One region of the Algoriphagus halophilus genome, then DNA from elsewhere that is predicted to be linked to it. Evidence: riboswitches for the same ligand, from Rfam matches in the RefSeq annotation. Region 1 holds a riboswitch; the other holds the start of a gene.
The links. Region 1 has a riboswitch for thiamine pyrophosphate ahead of BUR11_RS15795 (TonB-dependent receptor). Riboswitches for the same ligand answer to the same signal wherever they lie in the genome.
Positions count from the first base shown of each region.

Region 2: it holds a riboswitch for thiamine pyrophosphate, as region 1 does, so the genes downstream of both, BUR11_RS04510 (class I SAM-dependent methyltransferase) here and BUR11_RS15795 (TonB-dependent receptor) in region 1, are expected to answer to the same signal.

Region 1 covers NZ_FSRC01000002.1:917,384-925,430, forward strand. Annotated here, with positions in the region: gene BUR11_RS15780 (M14 family zinc carboxypeptidase) at 1-112, shown strand, start outside; gene BUR11_RS15785 (amidohydrolase family protein) at 286-1,416, shown strand; gene BUR11_RS15790 (hypothetical protein) at 1,539-1,985, shown strand; gene BUR11_RS15795 (TonB-dependent receptor) at 2,064-4,454, opposite strand; TPP riboswitch at 4,592-4,688, opposite strand; gene BUR11_RS15800 (fumarylacetoacetate hydrolase family protein) at 4,807-5,652, shown strand; gene BUR11_RS15805 (TfoX/Sxy family protein) at 5,658-6,014, shown strand; gene BUR11_RS15810 (hypothetical protein) at 6,094-6,507, shown strand; gene BUR11_RS15815 (secondary thiamine-phosphate synthase enzyme YjbQ) at 6,565-6,996, shown strand; gene BUR11_RS15820 (DUF5916 domain-containing protein) at 7,090-8,047, shown strand, end outside.
Region 2 covers NZ_FSRC01000001.1:1,051,549-1,059,595, reverse strand. Annotated here, with positions in the region: gene BUR11_RS04525 (L-fucose dehydrogenase) at 1-157, shown strand, start outside; gene fucP (L-fucose:H+ symporter permease) at 157-1,476, shown strand; gene BUR11_RS04515 (L-rhamnose mutarotase) at 1,473-1,814, shown strand; TPP riboswitch at 1,885-1,974, shown strand; gene BUR11_RS04510 (class I SAM-dependent methyltransferase) at 2,027-2,752, shown strand; gene BUR11_RS04505 (AIR synthase family protein) at 2,752-3,816, shown strand; gene BUR11_RS04500 (thiamine phosphate synthase) at 3,813-4,436, shown strand; gene BUR11_RS04495 (Trm112 family protein) at 4,444-4,731, shown strand; gene BUR11_RS04490 (alpha/beta hydrolase) at 4,807-5,730, shown strand; gene BUR11_RS04485 (HAD family hydrolase) at 6,062-6,751, shown strand; gene BUR11_RS04480 (ABC transporter ATP-binding protein) at 6,962-8,047, opposite strand, start outside.

The DNA of each region.
Region 1 (8,047 bases):
TGTTGGGTTTGCTGATAATATGAATTTTAGGGCTTTTTGGTTTGGAACCAATAAGTTGTACCTGAATGCAATATTTTTTGGACAAACCATTCAAAGAGGAACTGGAAGGTAATTCTATTGCAATACAATCATTAAGTCCCAAGTTATTCAGCTTGGGACTTTTTGTTTATTTTGTGTTTTTTCAAGAAAGTTCCAACCAAAATTTAAAAGCATTCGTTTCACAAGTTATTGTTTTGTGATTAATTAATTTTCAGCCAAATAGTTTACTTACACCCTTCTTCCTTTATGAAAAAATCTATACTTCTCAATTTTAGATGGTATGCAGCCGCAATTTTTATAGGATTTTCCACCGTTTCCAAAGCTCAAGAAATGAGTTTTGAAGAGTACAATCCGCCATCCACCCTCAAGGTGCCTGAGCATCCAGTTCAAAGAGCCAAATACCCTTTTGTAGATATTCATAGTCATCAAGGGGGAATCAATGAGCAGAAAATAGATCAACTGGTTTCCGAGATGGATGAACTCAATATGGGTGTTTTGGTCAATCTGAGTGGGCGAGGTTTTGGACGAGGGGACAGTAATTCCCAGCAGGAATATATCAAATCCATGATCCAAGAATTTAATACCTATGCACCTGGGAGATTTATGGTATTTACCAATTTGAATTTTGCCGGTTTTGGAGATGAAAACTGGACAAGAATTGCAGTTAAAGAACTGGAAGAGGATGTTCAAGCTGGTGCCAGTGGATTAAAAATTTATAAAAGTCTCGGTTTGAATGTAAAAGACATCAATGGGAATCGGGTTCCAGTAGACCATCCTGATTTAGACCCTGTTTGGGCAAAAGCGGGTGAATTAGGAATTCCTGTGATTATCCACTCAGCGGATCCAGCTCAATTTTGGCAGGAAATGGACGCCAATAATGAACGTTGGTTGGAATTGAAGACACATCCCAACCGGAAAAGAGGGGATGATAATCCGGCTCCTTTTGAACAAATCATTGCAGAGCAGCACCATGTTTTTGAAAAGCATCCTGAAACGACCTTTATCAATGCTCATATGGGTTGGATGGCGAATGATTTAGATGCAGCTTCCGCACATTTGGATAAATTTCCCAATGTGAATTTCGGAATAGGTGCTGTCATTGCAGAATTTGGAAGACAGCCTAAAAGAGCCCATGAGTTTTTTGAGAAATATCAGGATAGAGTACTTTTTGGAAAAGATGCCTACAACAAGGAAGAGTATTATACTTATTTCAGAGTACTGGAAACGGACGATGAGTATTTCCCCTACTACAAAAAATATCATGCCTTTTGGGCAATGTATGGCTTAGGACTTTCTGATGAAGTGTTAAAGAAACTGTATTACAAAAATGCCCTTCGCATCGTACCAGGAATGGATAAAAGTGTGTTTCCGGACTAAGTCTATTTCCCGTAGGTGATCGTAAAAAATTTTACCATTCCATTCTTCCTAAAAACATTTAGGTGCCTAACCCCAAAATCGAATTGTCCCAATTCAATCACAAAAATGAAACGGCTGGAATCATGGGGCCCCGTTTATTGGGCCTCATTTTAATCGCGGCAGGAGCTCTTGTATTAATTGTTCCATTTTTTATTGTGGTAAGTACAGAACCACAAAAAATAGGATTGGTGGGAGGCGGAGCATTGATAATAGGGCTGATCATGGTTTCAATTTATTCCGGAACCCTCCTTGATTTTGACAAAAGAAGGTATAAAGAATATCAAAGCATCTTTTGGATTAAATTAGGAACATGGCAAGAACTACTACCAATTGAGAGAGCAGAACTGGTAATACATAGTTATAGAAGTAAAAATACTCCAAACGGAATTAGTCCTACGTTAGTACAAGATATCACAATCTACAAGTGTGTTTTAATTGCTAATGGAACCAAGTTTTTAGCACTTGATTTTGCAAAAGAAAAGGATGCAGTTGCTGCTTTAGAAAGAATAAAGAGGGGATTGGAGATTTGACCTGTACATCTTCGTGATGGAAAAAAAGCACTGATTTTCCCAAAATTTTTGGAGAAATTCAGTGCTTTGACTTTTTACTTAAAACTTCAAATTCAATCCCAGCATAAAATTGGTTCCAGCCATCGGGTAATAATAGTTTTCTGTAACCAATTCTCTTCCAGAATCTCCAGGAATGTAATAGCTAAACGTATAGCCATTCGGCTCATACATTTCATTGAAAATATTATTGACCAAAAGATTTACTTCTAAACTTTTGAAGAACCTAGGCTGAACTTGGTAGCTAATTCTAAAATCATTTGTAAAGAATGAGTCAAGAGATCTGGCATCATTACTAGTATTGTCCAGGTATTGCTTTCCTACATATTTAGACATCCAGTTGATGGATAAATGATCAATAGGTTTGTATTCTATTGTAGCAGAAGCAATGGTGTTAGGAGAAAATGCGATGTCAGTATTCTCATAGGTATTCGAAATCTGCTGGAATTCGGACTCGCTGTAATCGTCTATGTACTCCGTAAAATTTTTGATTTTGTTTTGACTGAAGGTAACATTTCCTCCCAAGACCCAAGCCTTTGCTACTTGAATAGCACCTGAAAGCTCTATTCCTGCACGGTAAGAATCAGCTACATTTTCTCGAATATAGGCTCCGACATCATTGATCTGACCTGTTAAAATCAATTGGTCTTTGTAGTCCATATAATAGAAGTTGGCATTGTAGCTAAACCTTCCTTTTTGTGCTCTTACACCTGCTTCAATGTTATTGAGGCGTTCTGGTTTTGGAATTTCTGTAATAGGATTATCAGTAAAATCAGATCTTTTTGGCTCTCTATTGGCGACAGCATAGCTGGCATACCACACTTCCCCTGAGCTTTGTTCGTAGCTAAAACCAAACTTAGGGTTGAAGAAGGTATAGCTTTGTTGACCATCCACAATCCGTTGGTCATCATTGACTCCATAAAATGTGTAATCAATATTGCGCACTTGCAAGTCTCCAAATAGGTTCAAACCAGGGCTAAGTTCATAGGTCCCTTTTAAGTAGATATTTCGATCATCTTTGACTGCATTGTTGAAATAATATTGATCTCGTATTTGTGTAGCTCCTGCTATTCTTGCCCAAATAATTTCTCCAAAGTGATCTCCATCGTATCGATTGGCTCCCCCACCAAGAATCACGTCCCATTTTCCATTATCTGAGATATAATTGATGGAGGCAATTCCTCCGAAGAAATCGTTATCCAACCATCTTCTTCTAATAATATCGGTACTGGAAATGATCTCTTCTCCAATCACGACATCAGGTAAGCCATAGCTTGCAAAATCATCATCTTCACGGTATTGTTCATAGTATCCACGTCCATAGGTATAGTGAAGTGCTGCATTGGTTTTCCAATTGGAACCAATTTTACCAGTATAAATTAATTGGTAATGATCCTGTTGGTAATTATCAGTTTCATTATCATAGGTGTAATAATTCCAGGTTCTATCATCCTCTAATTTTGATTCCGGTAGGCCCCACCAGGATTGATAGGTTTGTTCTTTTCCAGAGAACACATTCAATTTCAGGACATGGTTTTCTCCATAATATCCAGCTGAAACAAAAAAGGATTTTAAATCGGAAAATGCACGATCTACATAGCCATCAGAAGTTATTTTGGAAAGTCGAGCATCTACCGCAAAACGATTGTTCAAAAGACCCGTTCCTGCCTTTACAGTATGTCTCCAAGAGTTGAATGATCCAACAGAATTGGAAATCTCGGCATACGGATCATCTTGACGTGTATCTGTCTGAAAATTCAAACTTGCTCCAAAGGTAGCCGCTCCATTGGTAGAGGTACCTACACCTCGTTGAATTTGAAGATTGTCTACCGAAGAAGCGAAATCAGGCATATTTACCCAAAACACCCCATGAGACTCCGCATCATTCATGGGAATACCATTTACGGTAACGTTGATTCTGCTTTGGTCAGATCCCCGGATCCGCAATCCAGTATATCCAATTCCTGCTCCTGCATCTGAATGAGTCACCACGGAAGGAGTAAAATTGAGGAGAATAGGGATGTCTTGCCCTAAGTTTCTTTTGGAGAGTTCTGCTTTGTCGATGGTCTGAAAAGTAGTCGGTGTAGTAGCTGAAGCTCTTGTAGCAGAGACAATAAACTCCTCTGTCAGTAGCTCTGTAGGTTGGAGTTTTAAAATCAAATCACCTGAGTAAGGTAACGTCAAACTTTGTTTTAAGCTTTCAAACCCTACATAAGAAACCCGAAGTTGGATCTCCCCTGCCTTCAGCTTGGTGATCGAGAAATTTCCGTTTTCATCCGTTACGCTTCCTCTACCTTGAGTTTCGGCCCATACAGAAGCACCGATTAATGGTTCTCCGGAACTTGCGTCCAAGATTTTTCCTTTTAGACTTTCCTGTGCCCAAGCAGAAACTGCCAATAGACAAAAAGCCAGATTTAGCATTAATTTTTTCATGTGTTTTTCCCTTGCGGGATATTGAGGTGAAACATGAGAAAACTTAGGGGAAGTCTTCCTTGATTGTTTACCCGAATGCACAACTTGTACAAAATTGAAAGCGCAACGGCGCCTGTTTGCGAATTCGATTTGGTACTATGTTATGCTGCTCACTTCCCTTCGCCGGCATTACCCGGATCAGGTCTTATGGGTATGATCTCAGCCCGAATTATTTAGGCACCCCTTATGATCTTGTTGCAAAGGTAATGGGGAAATGGGTTTTTGCAATCCTTTATTGTCAAATTCAGCTGATCATTCGATAAGCTTCCCAATTCTTTTCATTAAATTTCTTGTTCAACAAACCCTTAAACCTATGAAAATCTACAAACTTCCTTCGGGAACACTTCTTGAAAAGGATGCTACCTATTTTTTGGGCCCTAGTCTTCATTGGAATGAACTATTGGGAAGAGAAAATTTGAAGGAATATTTAAATTTTGAATCCAAAGGTTGGCGTGAATTAAAAGAGGAAGAAGCCCAAAAACTGCTGGATGTAGGTTTATTATCTCCAATGGGGGATCAGGAAATCTGGGCTGCTGGTGTTACTTATTTTCGAAGTAGAACTGCCAGAATGGAAGAAAGCCAAGATGCTGGGGGAGCAGATTTTTATGATAAAGTTTATGCAGCTGATAGACCGGAGCTTTTTTTCAAAGCTACAGCAAGTAGGGTTTCACCTCCTGGGGGGAAACTAAATATTAGGAAAGACTCAACATGGGACGTGCCTGAGCCTGAACTTACGCTATTGATTTCGCCGGCAGGTAGAATTCAAGGATTTACCGTTGGTAACGACATGAGCAGTCGAAGTATAGAAGGAGAAAATCCATTGTATTTGCCTCAAGCTAAGGTATATCAAGGATGTGCTGCCATTGGTCCTTGCATTTTAGTTCAAGATGAGATCTTAGCTGAAGATGTAAAAATCAGGTTGGAAATATTTCGTGAGGGTCAGTTGGCATTTACGGGAGAAACGGCACTATCTCAATTGAAGCGAAAGCCTCAAGAATTAGCTGAATGGCTTTTTAGAGCCAATACATTCCCAATAGGATGTTTTCTAATGACTGGAACCGGGATCGTTCCTGATGAATTTACCTTGGAAGAAGGTGATCGGGTTAGGATAGGTATAGATGAGATTGGGGTACTTGAAAACTTTATTTCCAAAATTTAAGGACCATGGCTTACGATGAATTTCTTGCGGAAAGAATGATTCAAAGCCTACAAGGCAGAGGACTTAATTTTGAGGCGAAGAGGATGATGGGAGGATTGGTGTTCATGGTGAATGAAAAGATGTGCATGGGCCTCAATAAAGATAAGAATACTGGAAAAGACCAGCTCATGGTTAGAGTGGGTGAATCTGCACAGGAAATGTGTATGAAAAGGACAGGTTGTCGAAGTATGGAATTTACTGGTAGGCCAATGAAAGGGTTTGTTTTTGTTGATCCTGAGGGATTTGACCTTGATGCAGATTGGGATTTTTGGGTGGAAATGGCCTTAAAATACAATCCGGAGGCGAAAAAAAGCAAGAAATAATAATGTGAATCAAGGGTTGGAATAATCTTGGCAAAGAACTTGAGTAAAATCGAATGCGCTTACTCAAAAGATTAAACCAATGAAACAGTCCCTTATTTTTGCATTCCTTGTACTTATTGCCTTTTCCTGTGATTTTAATGATATGCCCGAGCCTCGGGATGAGACTCAAAAATGGGCTTTGGCGGGTTATCAAGTGGAGGTTTCAGGAGATTTAGAATATACCAATATTCAAGATTCAGCCTACGTTTATTCTCTATTGCCTGATGGTAGTTTTTCCAAAAAAGTAGGAGAATATGAATTGAAGGGTACCTATGAGGAAAGCTTTTCCGATGGTCTGAAACGTTATAAATTCATGTATACCTCGAAAAACAGCTTATTGATTCATAGCTGTGCCACCAGTACGGAGGATTATTTCATTAACAGCAAAGGACAATTGACGGGTACCTGGGATGCTTGTGAGGGCCCCAAGTTATATTTCAATAAACAAAATTAAGCTAGAGGAGGGTTAGACCTCCTTTTTTTATTTAGTTTGGAGAATTTACATTTGGGAATGACCAAGTTTTTTCAGCAAAAAATACGATTGTCGCCTTATCCTGCGGGATATCACTTAATCACCGATATAATCGAAGGCGAATTTCCGGAAATCAAGAAGATAAAAGTCGGGTTTCTCCAAATCTTCATTCAGCATACATCTGCTGCTCTCACAATCAATGAAAATGCGGACCCCACTGTAAGAACTGATTTCAAAACCTTTGTGGATGAATTGATTCCGGAGGACTACCCACGGTTTATTCATACCTATGAGGGACCAGATGATATGCCGGCTCATATAAAAGCCAGTTTTTTTGATTCACACTTGCAAATTCCCATTTCGAATGGAAAATTAGGGCTAGGTATGTGGCAAGGAGTGTATTTATGTGAATTTAGGCTTCATGCGTCACCAAGAAATTTAATCCTTACTGCTTTTGGAGAGCCGTATTAAAATGGCTCCCTAAAATTATAAAATATCGCCATTGGTATAATAAAAGTAAGATCGTAATGGATTGACGATACTTTTGTAAGGTATCCCCGAACTATGCGAACTTATATTTTCCTTTTATTTGCATTCCTTGTTGGAATGGGAACGGCGTTTTCTCAAAATAAACAAAACGCTAATGCTTTTGCATTTAAGCTAAATCAACCCATTGATTTAGATGGAGAATTGGACGAGGAGATATGGTTGGACCCAGAAGGTTGGAATACAGATTTTATGCAGTATTTTCCTTCGGATACATCTTTGTCTGTGGTCAATACACAAGTGAAGATTGCCTTTGATGATAACAACCTATATATCGCGGCAATCATGGAAAACAATGGCCCAAGAGAATATGTCTCTACTTCCTTGAGGAGAGATTATCGGGGTCAGCAGAACGATGGGATTACCTTTGTATTTGACACATTTAATGATAAAACCAATGCATTTCAATTTGGAGTCAACCCCTATGGCGTTCAAAGAGAAGGGCTTTTGGCCAATGGAGGAATTAGAAGTGAAGATTTGAGTTTAGCTTGGGATAATAAATGGTATGCCGAAGCAAAAATTTATGATACCCATTGGCAAGTAGAAGCCATCATCCCATTATCCACTATTCGTTTCAAGGATGGAACACAAAACTGGAATGTGAATTTTTATCGGATAGATAGCCATACCGGAGAGCGAAGTACATGGTCACCAATTCCTAGAAACTTATCCATTATTTCTACTGCATTTAATAGGAAATTGATCTTTGAAGAACCTCTACGGAAAAACTCGGCAAATATTTCCTTGATTCCTTATGTGGCAGGGAAAACTTCTAAAAATTACCTGGAAAATACTTCTGAGAGTTTTTCTCCAGCTTTCGGGGGAGATGCAAAGGTCGGAATTGGCCCGGCAATGAATTTAGATTTGACATTCAATCCGGACTTTTCACAAGTGGAAGTGGATCAGCAGGTGACGAATTTGGATCGTTTCGAAATCTTCTTTCCAGAGCGAAGACAATTTTTCCTAGAAAATGCCG
Region 2 (8,047 bases), on a different contig from region 1:
GGATATTACTAAAAATATTCCTTTAGGAAATAGAATGACTACTCCAGAGGAAATCGCTACCATGAGCATTTTCTTACTTTCTGACAAAGCCTCCCATATGACAGGACAACACCTGTTTGTGGATGGAGGATATACCCACCTTGACCGATCTCTTTAATGAACAACCCAACCCAAAAACCTGCCCTAGTCCCCAAAAATTTAATTCTTCCATTTATTCTGATCACCTCCCTCTTTGCTTTATGGGGTTTTGCCAATGACATCACCAACCCCATGGTGGCAGCCTTTAAAAGAGTGTTGGAATTGAATAACACCCAGGCATCTTGGGTACAAATGGCATTTTATGGAGGCTACTTTACCATGGCACTTCCCGCTGCCTTTTTTATTAAAAAATACTCCTACAAAACAGGTATTCTACTAGGACTTGGTCTGTATGGATTCGGAGCCCTCCTATTTTACCCAGCTGCAGCTTGGGAAAGTTATGGTTTCTTCTTGGCCTCCTTATACATCTTGACCTTTGGTTTGGCTTTTTTGGAGACCACTGCCAACCCCTATATTTTGGCTATGGGGCCAGAAGCCACCGCTACCCAACGATTGAACTTAGCCCAGGCCTTTAACCCAATGGGAGCTTTGGCAGGCTTGTTTGTAGCCAAACAATTCATCCTAAATGCCCTCCAATCCAATGAAACAGATGCGGATGGAAATATCATCTTCACGGCCTTGGATGAATCCGCCAAGGCCGTGATCAGAACTGCGGATTTGATGGTCATACGAAATCCTTATGTGATGCTTGGTTTGGTGGTTTTGGCCATTTTAGTCATCATTGCTTTAGCCAAAATGCCCGAAAGCAAAGACGCTAACAACCGAATTGACTTTGCTGCTACCATGAAAAGGTTATTGGCCAAAAGGAATTTTGTGGAAGGAACTTTTGCACAAATGTTTTATGTAGGTGCTCAGATCATGGTTTGGACCTATATCTACCAATACGCCGAAGTATTAGGGATTTCCAATGCATCTGCAGTGAATTATGGGTACTCTGCTTTGGTGGTATTTTTAATTGGAAGATGGATTTGTACCTACTTATTTAAGTTTTTTGCTCCGGCAAAGTTACTAGCCATATTCTCTGTATTAGCCATTCTATTTACTGCTGGAGCCATATTCCTTCCCGGGATGTTAGGTTTGTATAGTTTGGTAGCGATTTCCTTTGCTATGTCCTTGATGTTCCCAACCATTTATGGTATCGCTTTGGAAGGTCTTGGAGAAGACTCCAAGTTTGCTGCTGCCTTTTTAGTAATGGCAATTGTGGGAGGTGCTATCATGCCTACCTTACAAGGAATGATCATGGATATTGGAGGGGCAGGTTACGATGACACGCTAATTTTAGGGGTACCTGAGGTCAATTTCTCCTTTATTCTTCCTTTAATCTGTTTTGTATTTGTAGGATTGTTTAGTGTTCGAGTAAAATCTTCTGCCCAATGAAAACCCAAACATATGTACTGATCTGCGACCTGAAAAATGAAGAAGAAGCCATTCAAGCTTATGTGGAATGTCATAAGGCAGTGGCTCCAGAAATCATTGAAAGTATTCGGATTGCTGGAGTTTTGCAAATGAGCATATACCGATGGCAGAACCGACTAACCATGATTTTGGTGGGTGACGAGGATTTCTCTTTCGAAAAGAAGGCAAAACTAGATGAGAGCAATCCAAAAGTGCAGGAATGGGAGACCTTCCTTGGACAATATCAGACCAATCTCCCAGGTACTCCGGCTAATTGGAGATGGGCGATTACTGAGAAAATTTTTGAGTTTAAAGCCTAAGTCAGGTATTTGAATTCAAAAGCGGAAAGACTTTTCCCTTTCCTTCTTCTTTCTATCTTTGTGTAGAACAAAATTTACAACGGGGTGCCCAAAAGGCTGAGATGATACCCGAAAACCTGATCTGGATAATGCCAGCGTAGGAATTGTGAACCTCCTTATTTTTCACTTTCTCTCCATTTCTGGGATTCATTCAGGTCTATGAACATAGACGAATGAGTAAACTGATCAAACAAGAAAAATTTGAAGTAGCTCCTGATGGGCTTCGAAATTGGCAAGGTAGAAAAGAATGGTTTTTCAACCGGGATGATACCGACCATTACGAAGATTACTACGAGGGCCCTTATAAATTCCAGGAAGTCTGGCAAAAAAAGACCTTGGAGGAACTCATCAAACAGGATCATCGGGTGAAAACCTTATTGGAATTTGGTTGCGGAACTACCCGATTTACCCGCTGGTGGCATGAAATCGGATTGGAAGCTACCGGAGGAGACATTTCTCCTTTTATGTTGGCACAAGGGGTACAATTATTTGACGGAGACCTGGTGATGGCTGATTCACATCATATGCCTTTCAAGGATCATTCCTTTGATGCATTGGCTTTTGTCACCACCTTCGAATATTACAAAAACCCTATTCAGGTAATCCAAGAAGCGGTTCGAGTAGGAAAGTATGGGATCATTTTTGGAATGATGAACCGAAATACCCCCAAACTACTCCGACGTAAAGTCCAGCAGGTTTTCGGAAGAAACAATTATTATGTGACTGCCCATTTCTATACTCCCGCATCCCTGGAAGCATTGGTAGCAAAAGCCTTGCCTGACCGGAAATACAAAATCGAATGGAACGCCACTGGATTGCCAAAATGGTTCCCTAAAAAACAATGGAAAATCCCCTATGGTGATTTCTTTGGGTTCCATGTTCAATTATTGGATGTCTAATGGGAGCTTTTGAGAATTCAGCGGGTAAAGTCAGCTCGGAGGTGTTTAAAGAAGATGTTTTAAACTTCTGTGGAGCTGGAAGAAAAGAGGTCATTCATGGGCCCAGGTTCGGAGTAGATACTGCCATGGTGGATATTGGAAATGGAGATGCCTTGGCCATTTCGAGCGATCCTCTTTCATTGATCCCAAGTCTGGGAATGAAGGTTTCTGCATGGCTTTCGGTACATTTATTGGCCAATGATATGAGTACAACGGGCTTCGGACCACAATATGCTCAGTTTGTGCTCAATTTACCATTAAGCTTAAGCAGGGAAGATTTCCAGGAATATTGGCAACATATTCATTCCCTTTGTGAGGAAATGGAGATCAGCATCACAGGTGGGCATACCGGGCAAATCCCTGGAATTGAATCTACCATTTCCGGAGGGGGTACTTTCTTTTTGAAAGCTCCCAAAAACCAAATTCTAACTAGCTCATTAGCCAAAGATGGAGATGCTATTATCCTCACCAAACATGCAGCTATTTCATCTACATCACTCTTGGCTATGTCCTTTCCGGAAACAGTTCAGTCTGCTTTGGGAAAAAAGATCCAACAAACTGCGGCGGATAACTTCTGGAAACTTTCCGTATTGAAGGAAGCAAGATTAGCACATCAAACACTCACTCCACACCAAGAGCTACATGCCATGCATGATGTTACGGAGGGAGGGATTTTAGGTGCAATTCAGGAAATGGCCAGTGCCTCTGGTTTGGGTTTCACTGTAAATGTTGCAGATATACCTGTTCCAACGGAAGTTCAACAGGTGTCCGAACTTTTCGGGATCGACCCGCTTATTTCAATTGGAGCAGGATCTATGATTATGGCGGTTACCCCGGAAAGTGAAAATAAACTCATCAACCGATTAAAAGATGAAGGAATTCCGGCCGTTTCCATTGGTACTTTCACAAATAGTCCTAAGAATACCTTACTAGATAAGTCCGGTGGATCATCAAATTTTGAATTCAATGGAATTGACCCTTATTGGGGAGCATTCTTCAAAGCTTTACAACAAGGTATGACATGAAAAAACTAGAAGGAATATATTTGGTTCTGGATCCAAATCAACCCTGGCTAGAACTACTTGAAAAAACCCAACAAGCACTCAAAGGAGGGGTTCAACTACTTCAAATTTGGAATCACTGGCCTGAACAAGTCACCGAACAAGACAAGATCAAATTCTGTCAGGATATCAAAAAAATTGCACAGACTTATCAAGTTCCAGTACTGATCAATGAGGATTGGAAATTAGCCGAAAAGTGCAATTTGGATGGGGTACATTTAGACAAAGTACCAGAAGAATTTGAGCTAATAAGGGAATCTTTAAAAAGTAAAATCATTGGACTAACTGTAGGCAATCAAGAGGAACTGATCTTATGGGCGGAGGAAAATCAATTATCATACATCAGCTTTTGTTCAGTATTCCCTTCTTCCTCAGTTGATACCTGTGAGTTAGTTCACCCTGAAAGTATCCAGCAAGCCAGGAAATTGACTTCATTGCCGATCTTCCTTTCAGGCGGAATCAACCCAGAGAACCTGGAAAAACTTAGCCATTTCTCCTTCGAAGGAATTGCGGTTATTTCCGGAATCTTAAACTCTACAGACCCTGAAATGGCTGTCCAAACCTATCTCCAACAACTTAAATAGCATTTACATGAATCGAAAATTAGTAGATAAACTTTGTTGTCCTTTTGACAAAAGCGACTTAAAGATCCAAGTCATCCAAGAAACTGAGTATCAGGAAATCATAGAAGGATTACTCACTTGCGAATCCTGCCAACGGTATTTTCCGATCATCTATGGGATTCCCATTATGACTCCAGATGAATACCGGGAAAAAAGTTTGGAACTACCCAATTTGGAAAGATGGGGATTAGAAATAGATACAAAAACTAACTCTTTCAAAATAGCGGGACCAAAAACTACCAAAGAACTCAAATAAATGAGTATTTTAAACCCTCAAAACCAAATTGTTTGGAGAGTTTATCTTTCCAATTGAAGCCCAATAAATGAACCTATGAAATCACTATTTTTCGGTCTCTTACTCAGTATGACCTTTAGCAGTTCTTTTGCTCAAGAAATCGTTTTACCACTATGGGAAGGCACTCCACCCCTTCAAACGGATATGGGTTTGGAAGAAAAAGCCGTGGAGCAAGGAATTATTCGAATTGAAAATGTTCAGATTCCTCAGATTGAAGTCTTTTTACCAAGTAAGCAATCACGAACAGGACAAGCAGTAGTCATTTTTCCTGGAGGTGGATACCATATTCTAGCTTATGACTGGGAAGGAAGGGATTTTGCCAAATGGCTAAACACCCAAGGAATAGTTGGAATTGTCGTTAAATACAGACTCCCCGATTCCAAATCACTGACAGATGGGAAGGAGGTTCCCTTACTCGACGCACAAAGAGCTATTCGACTGGCAAGACATCATGCAAACGACTGGCAAATAGATCCAGACAAAATCGGTGTCTTGGGATTCTCTGCTGGTGGACATTTAGCCTCGACAGCAAGTACCCAATATGAGCATGAGGTGGATAGACCAAAAGATGCGATCGATGCATTACCGGCACGTCCAGACTTTTCAATTTTAGCTTACCCGGTTATTTCATTCAGGGATGCCAGTGCCCATTCAGGATCTAGAAGAAACTTAATCGGAGAAAACGCTCCACAAGAGTTGATCGATCGTTTTTCGGGTGAACTGAACGTCACTGAAGACACCCCTCCTACGTTCTTGGTACATGCACAGGATGACAAAGGGGTTCCGATCGAAAACAGCTTTTTATATTACAAAGCCCTTCATGCCAAGGGAGTTCCTGCTTCACTGCATATCTATCCTACCGGTGGACATGGTTTCGGCTTTGGCCTAGGTAAAGGCCCTGTTTCTGGATGGAGAGAGGTGTTGTTGGATTGGATGCAGTCTTTGGAAAGTGGGCAGTAGGCAATCACAGTGGGTAGTTATACCAATTAATCAATCGTTGGCAACAAAACCTCTTCGGGATTAAATGTCATTGGCACAGGGTGAAAAGCAGAGGAACGAAGCTCGTAACCCTGTGTAAACAATTTCGAAGTCCATTGCCACCTGCCCTGAACCTTGGTAGGAGATGAATCGTGATCACAAGAGGAGGGCTAGAAAGCAATTTTAATCAAAAGCTATCTATTTTGAACAATCGAATGATTTTTTGGTTTTAAAGTATCTTTATTTTTAAAATGGAACTAATCATTTTATTCCCTAATCCTCAATTTTTACAACATCTCAATTTTAAAATTTCATGATTAAAGTTATCGCTTTCGACGCAGATGATACCCTTTGGGTCAATGAGCCATTTTTTCGGGAGGCTGAAGAAAAATTCACGGAGATGTTAGAGGATTTCATGCCTCAACACAGCTCTTTAAAGGAATTATATCATACTGAGATTGAAAACATTAACATCTATGGCTATGGCATCAAAGGCTTCATGCTATCTATGATTGAAACCGCCATTCGGGTATCTGAAAAGAACATTCCATTAAGCATGATAGAGCGAATCATGGATATTGGAAAAGAAATGATGAGTAAACCAGTGGAAATGCTTCCCGAAGTAGAGCAGGTCTTAAAAGAACTGAGTTCGGATTATAGACTGGTAATGGCTACCAAAGGCGACTTGGTAGATCAGGAAAGGAAACTCAAGAAATCAGGTTTAGAGGCTTATTTCCATCATATAGAAATCATGAGCGAAAAAAAGGAAACTGATTTCCTAAAGCTCATCAAGCATTTGGATGTTTATCCATCCGAATTTTTAATGGTGGGAAACAGCTTAAAATCAGATATACTCCCTGTATTAAAACTCGGGGGTCATGCCATTCATATCCCATTTCATGTGACGTGGAAGCATGAAATGATCCACCATGAAATTGAACACGAACACTTTTATCAAGCCGAACAGATTTCAGATATAATCCCTTTGATCAAGGAAATGTGAATCAGTGGTTAGTGGTCGGTATTCAGTTGGCAGTTCTCAATACTTCAGATTTCCTATTTCGTACTACCTACTTCTCACTTCAACTATCAATCCCCCTACCCCCTTTTCAAAGGGGGAGTTGGCAGTCTTACTCTTAACTTTTAGTTCTGAATACTGGGACCTGAACACTCTAAACTGATTTATGACTTCTTACATCATACATCTTATATCCTATATTCTCGCCTGATAAGTATACAATTGATAATACCTTCCTTCCAAAGCAATCAATTCTTCGTGCTTCCCTCTTTCTACAATCTTGCCTTGTTCGATCACCAAAATCTGGTCTGCCTGTCTGATCGTGCTCAATCGGTGTGCAATCACAAAGGTGGTTCTTCCCTTCATCAAGTCTTTTAAACTCGCTTGAATCAAAGTTTCTGATTCCGTATCCAAATTTGAAGTAGCCTCGTCCAAAATCAATATTCTTGGATCAGCCAAGATGGCTCGTGCAATGGCAATTCTTTGTCGCTGTCCGCCGGAAAGCTTCACCCCTCGTTCTCCTATCAAGGTTTCCAAACCATCTTCAAAGCGATCTGTAAATTCCTGTACATGTGCTGCATGAACTGCCTGAAGCAATCGTTCCTCCGAGGCATCAGGTCTTGGGAACAGAATATTTTCCCGAATAGTCCCTTCAAAGAGGAAATCATCCTGCAATACCACACCCAATTGGGCCCTGAAAGAGTCCAGCGTCACCGTAGCCAAATCATTTCCATCCAGGTAAATACTACCAGAGTCTGGAGTTAAGAACGTAGCTGCCAGTCCGGCAATAGTAGTCTTTCCTGAACCTGAAGTCCCTACCAAGGCAGTCACAGATCCAGCAGGTGCTTCAAAACTTACCTCTTTCACCACCTCTTTTCCTTCTTCATAAGAAAAAGAAACTCGGTCAAAAACCATATCTCCTTTAATTTTGGCCAAAGACAAAGTTCTCAGGTTATCGTCTGCCTCCAAAGGAGTATTCATGATTTCCTCAGTTCTATCTAATCCTGCAAAAGCTTCAGTCAACTGGCTTCCAATGTTTGACATCTGAACAATCGGAGCAATCATAAATCCCAAGTAAAGGGTAAAAGCCAGGAAATCCCCAAATGTCAATTGCTCTTGCATGATCATATAACCGCCCAAACCCATGATCCCTGCAGAAGCTAGCCCAAGCAATAAGGCTCCTGCAGAAGTCACAAAGCTGGTAGCCGTCAAACTTGCCTTTACATTCAAAAACAGCTCTTCTACCCCTCTGGCAAAGGTTTTGATTTCCTGTTGCTCGGC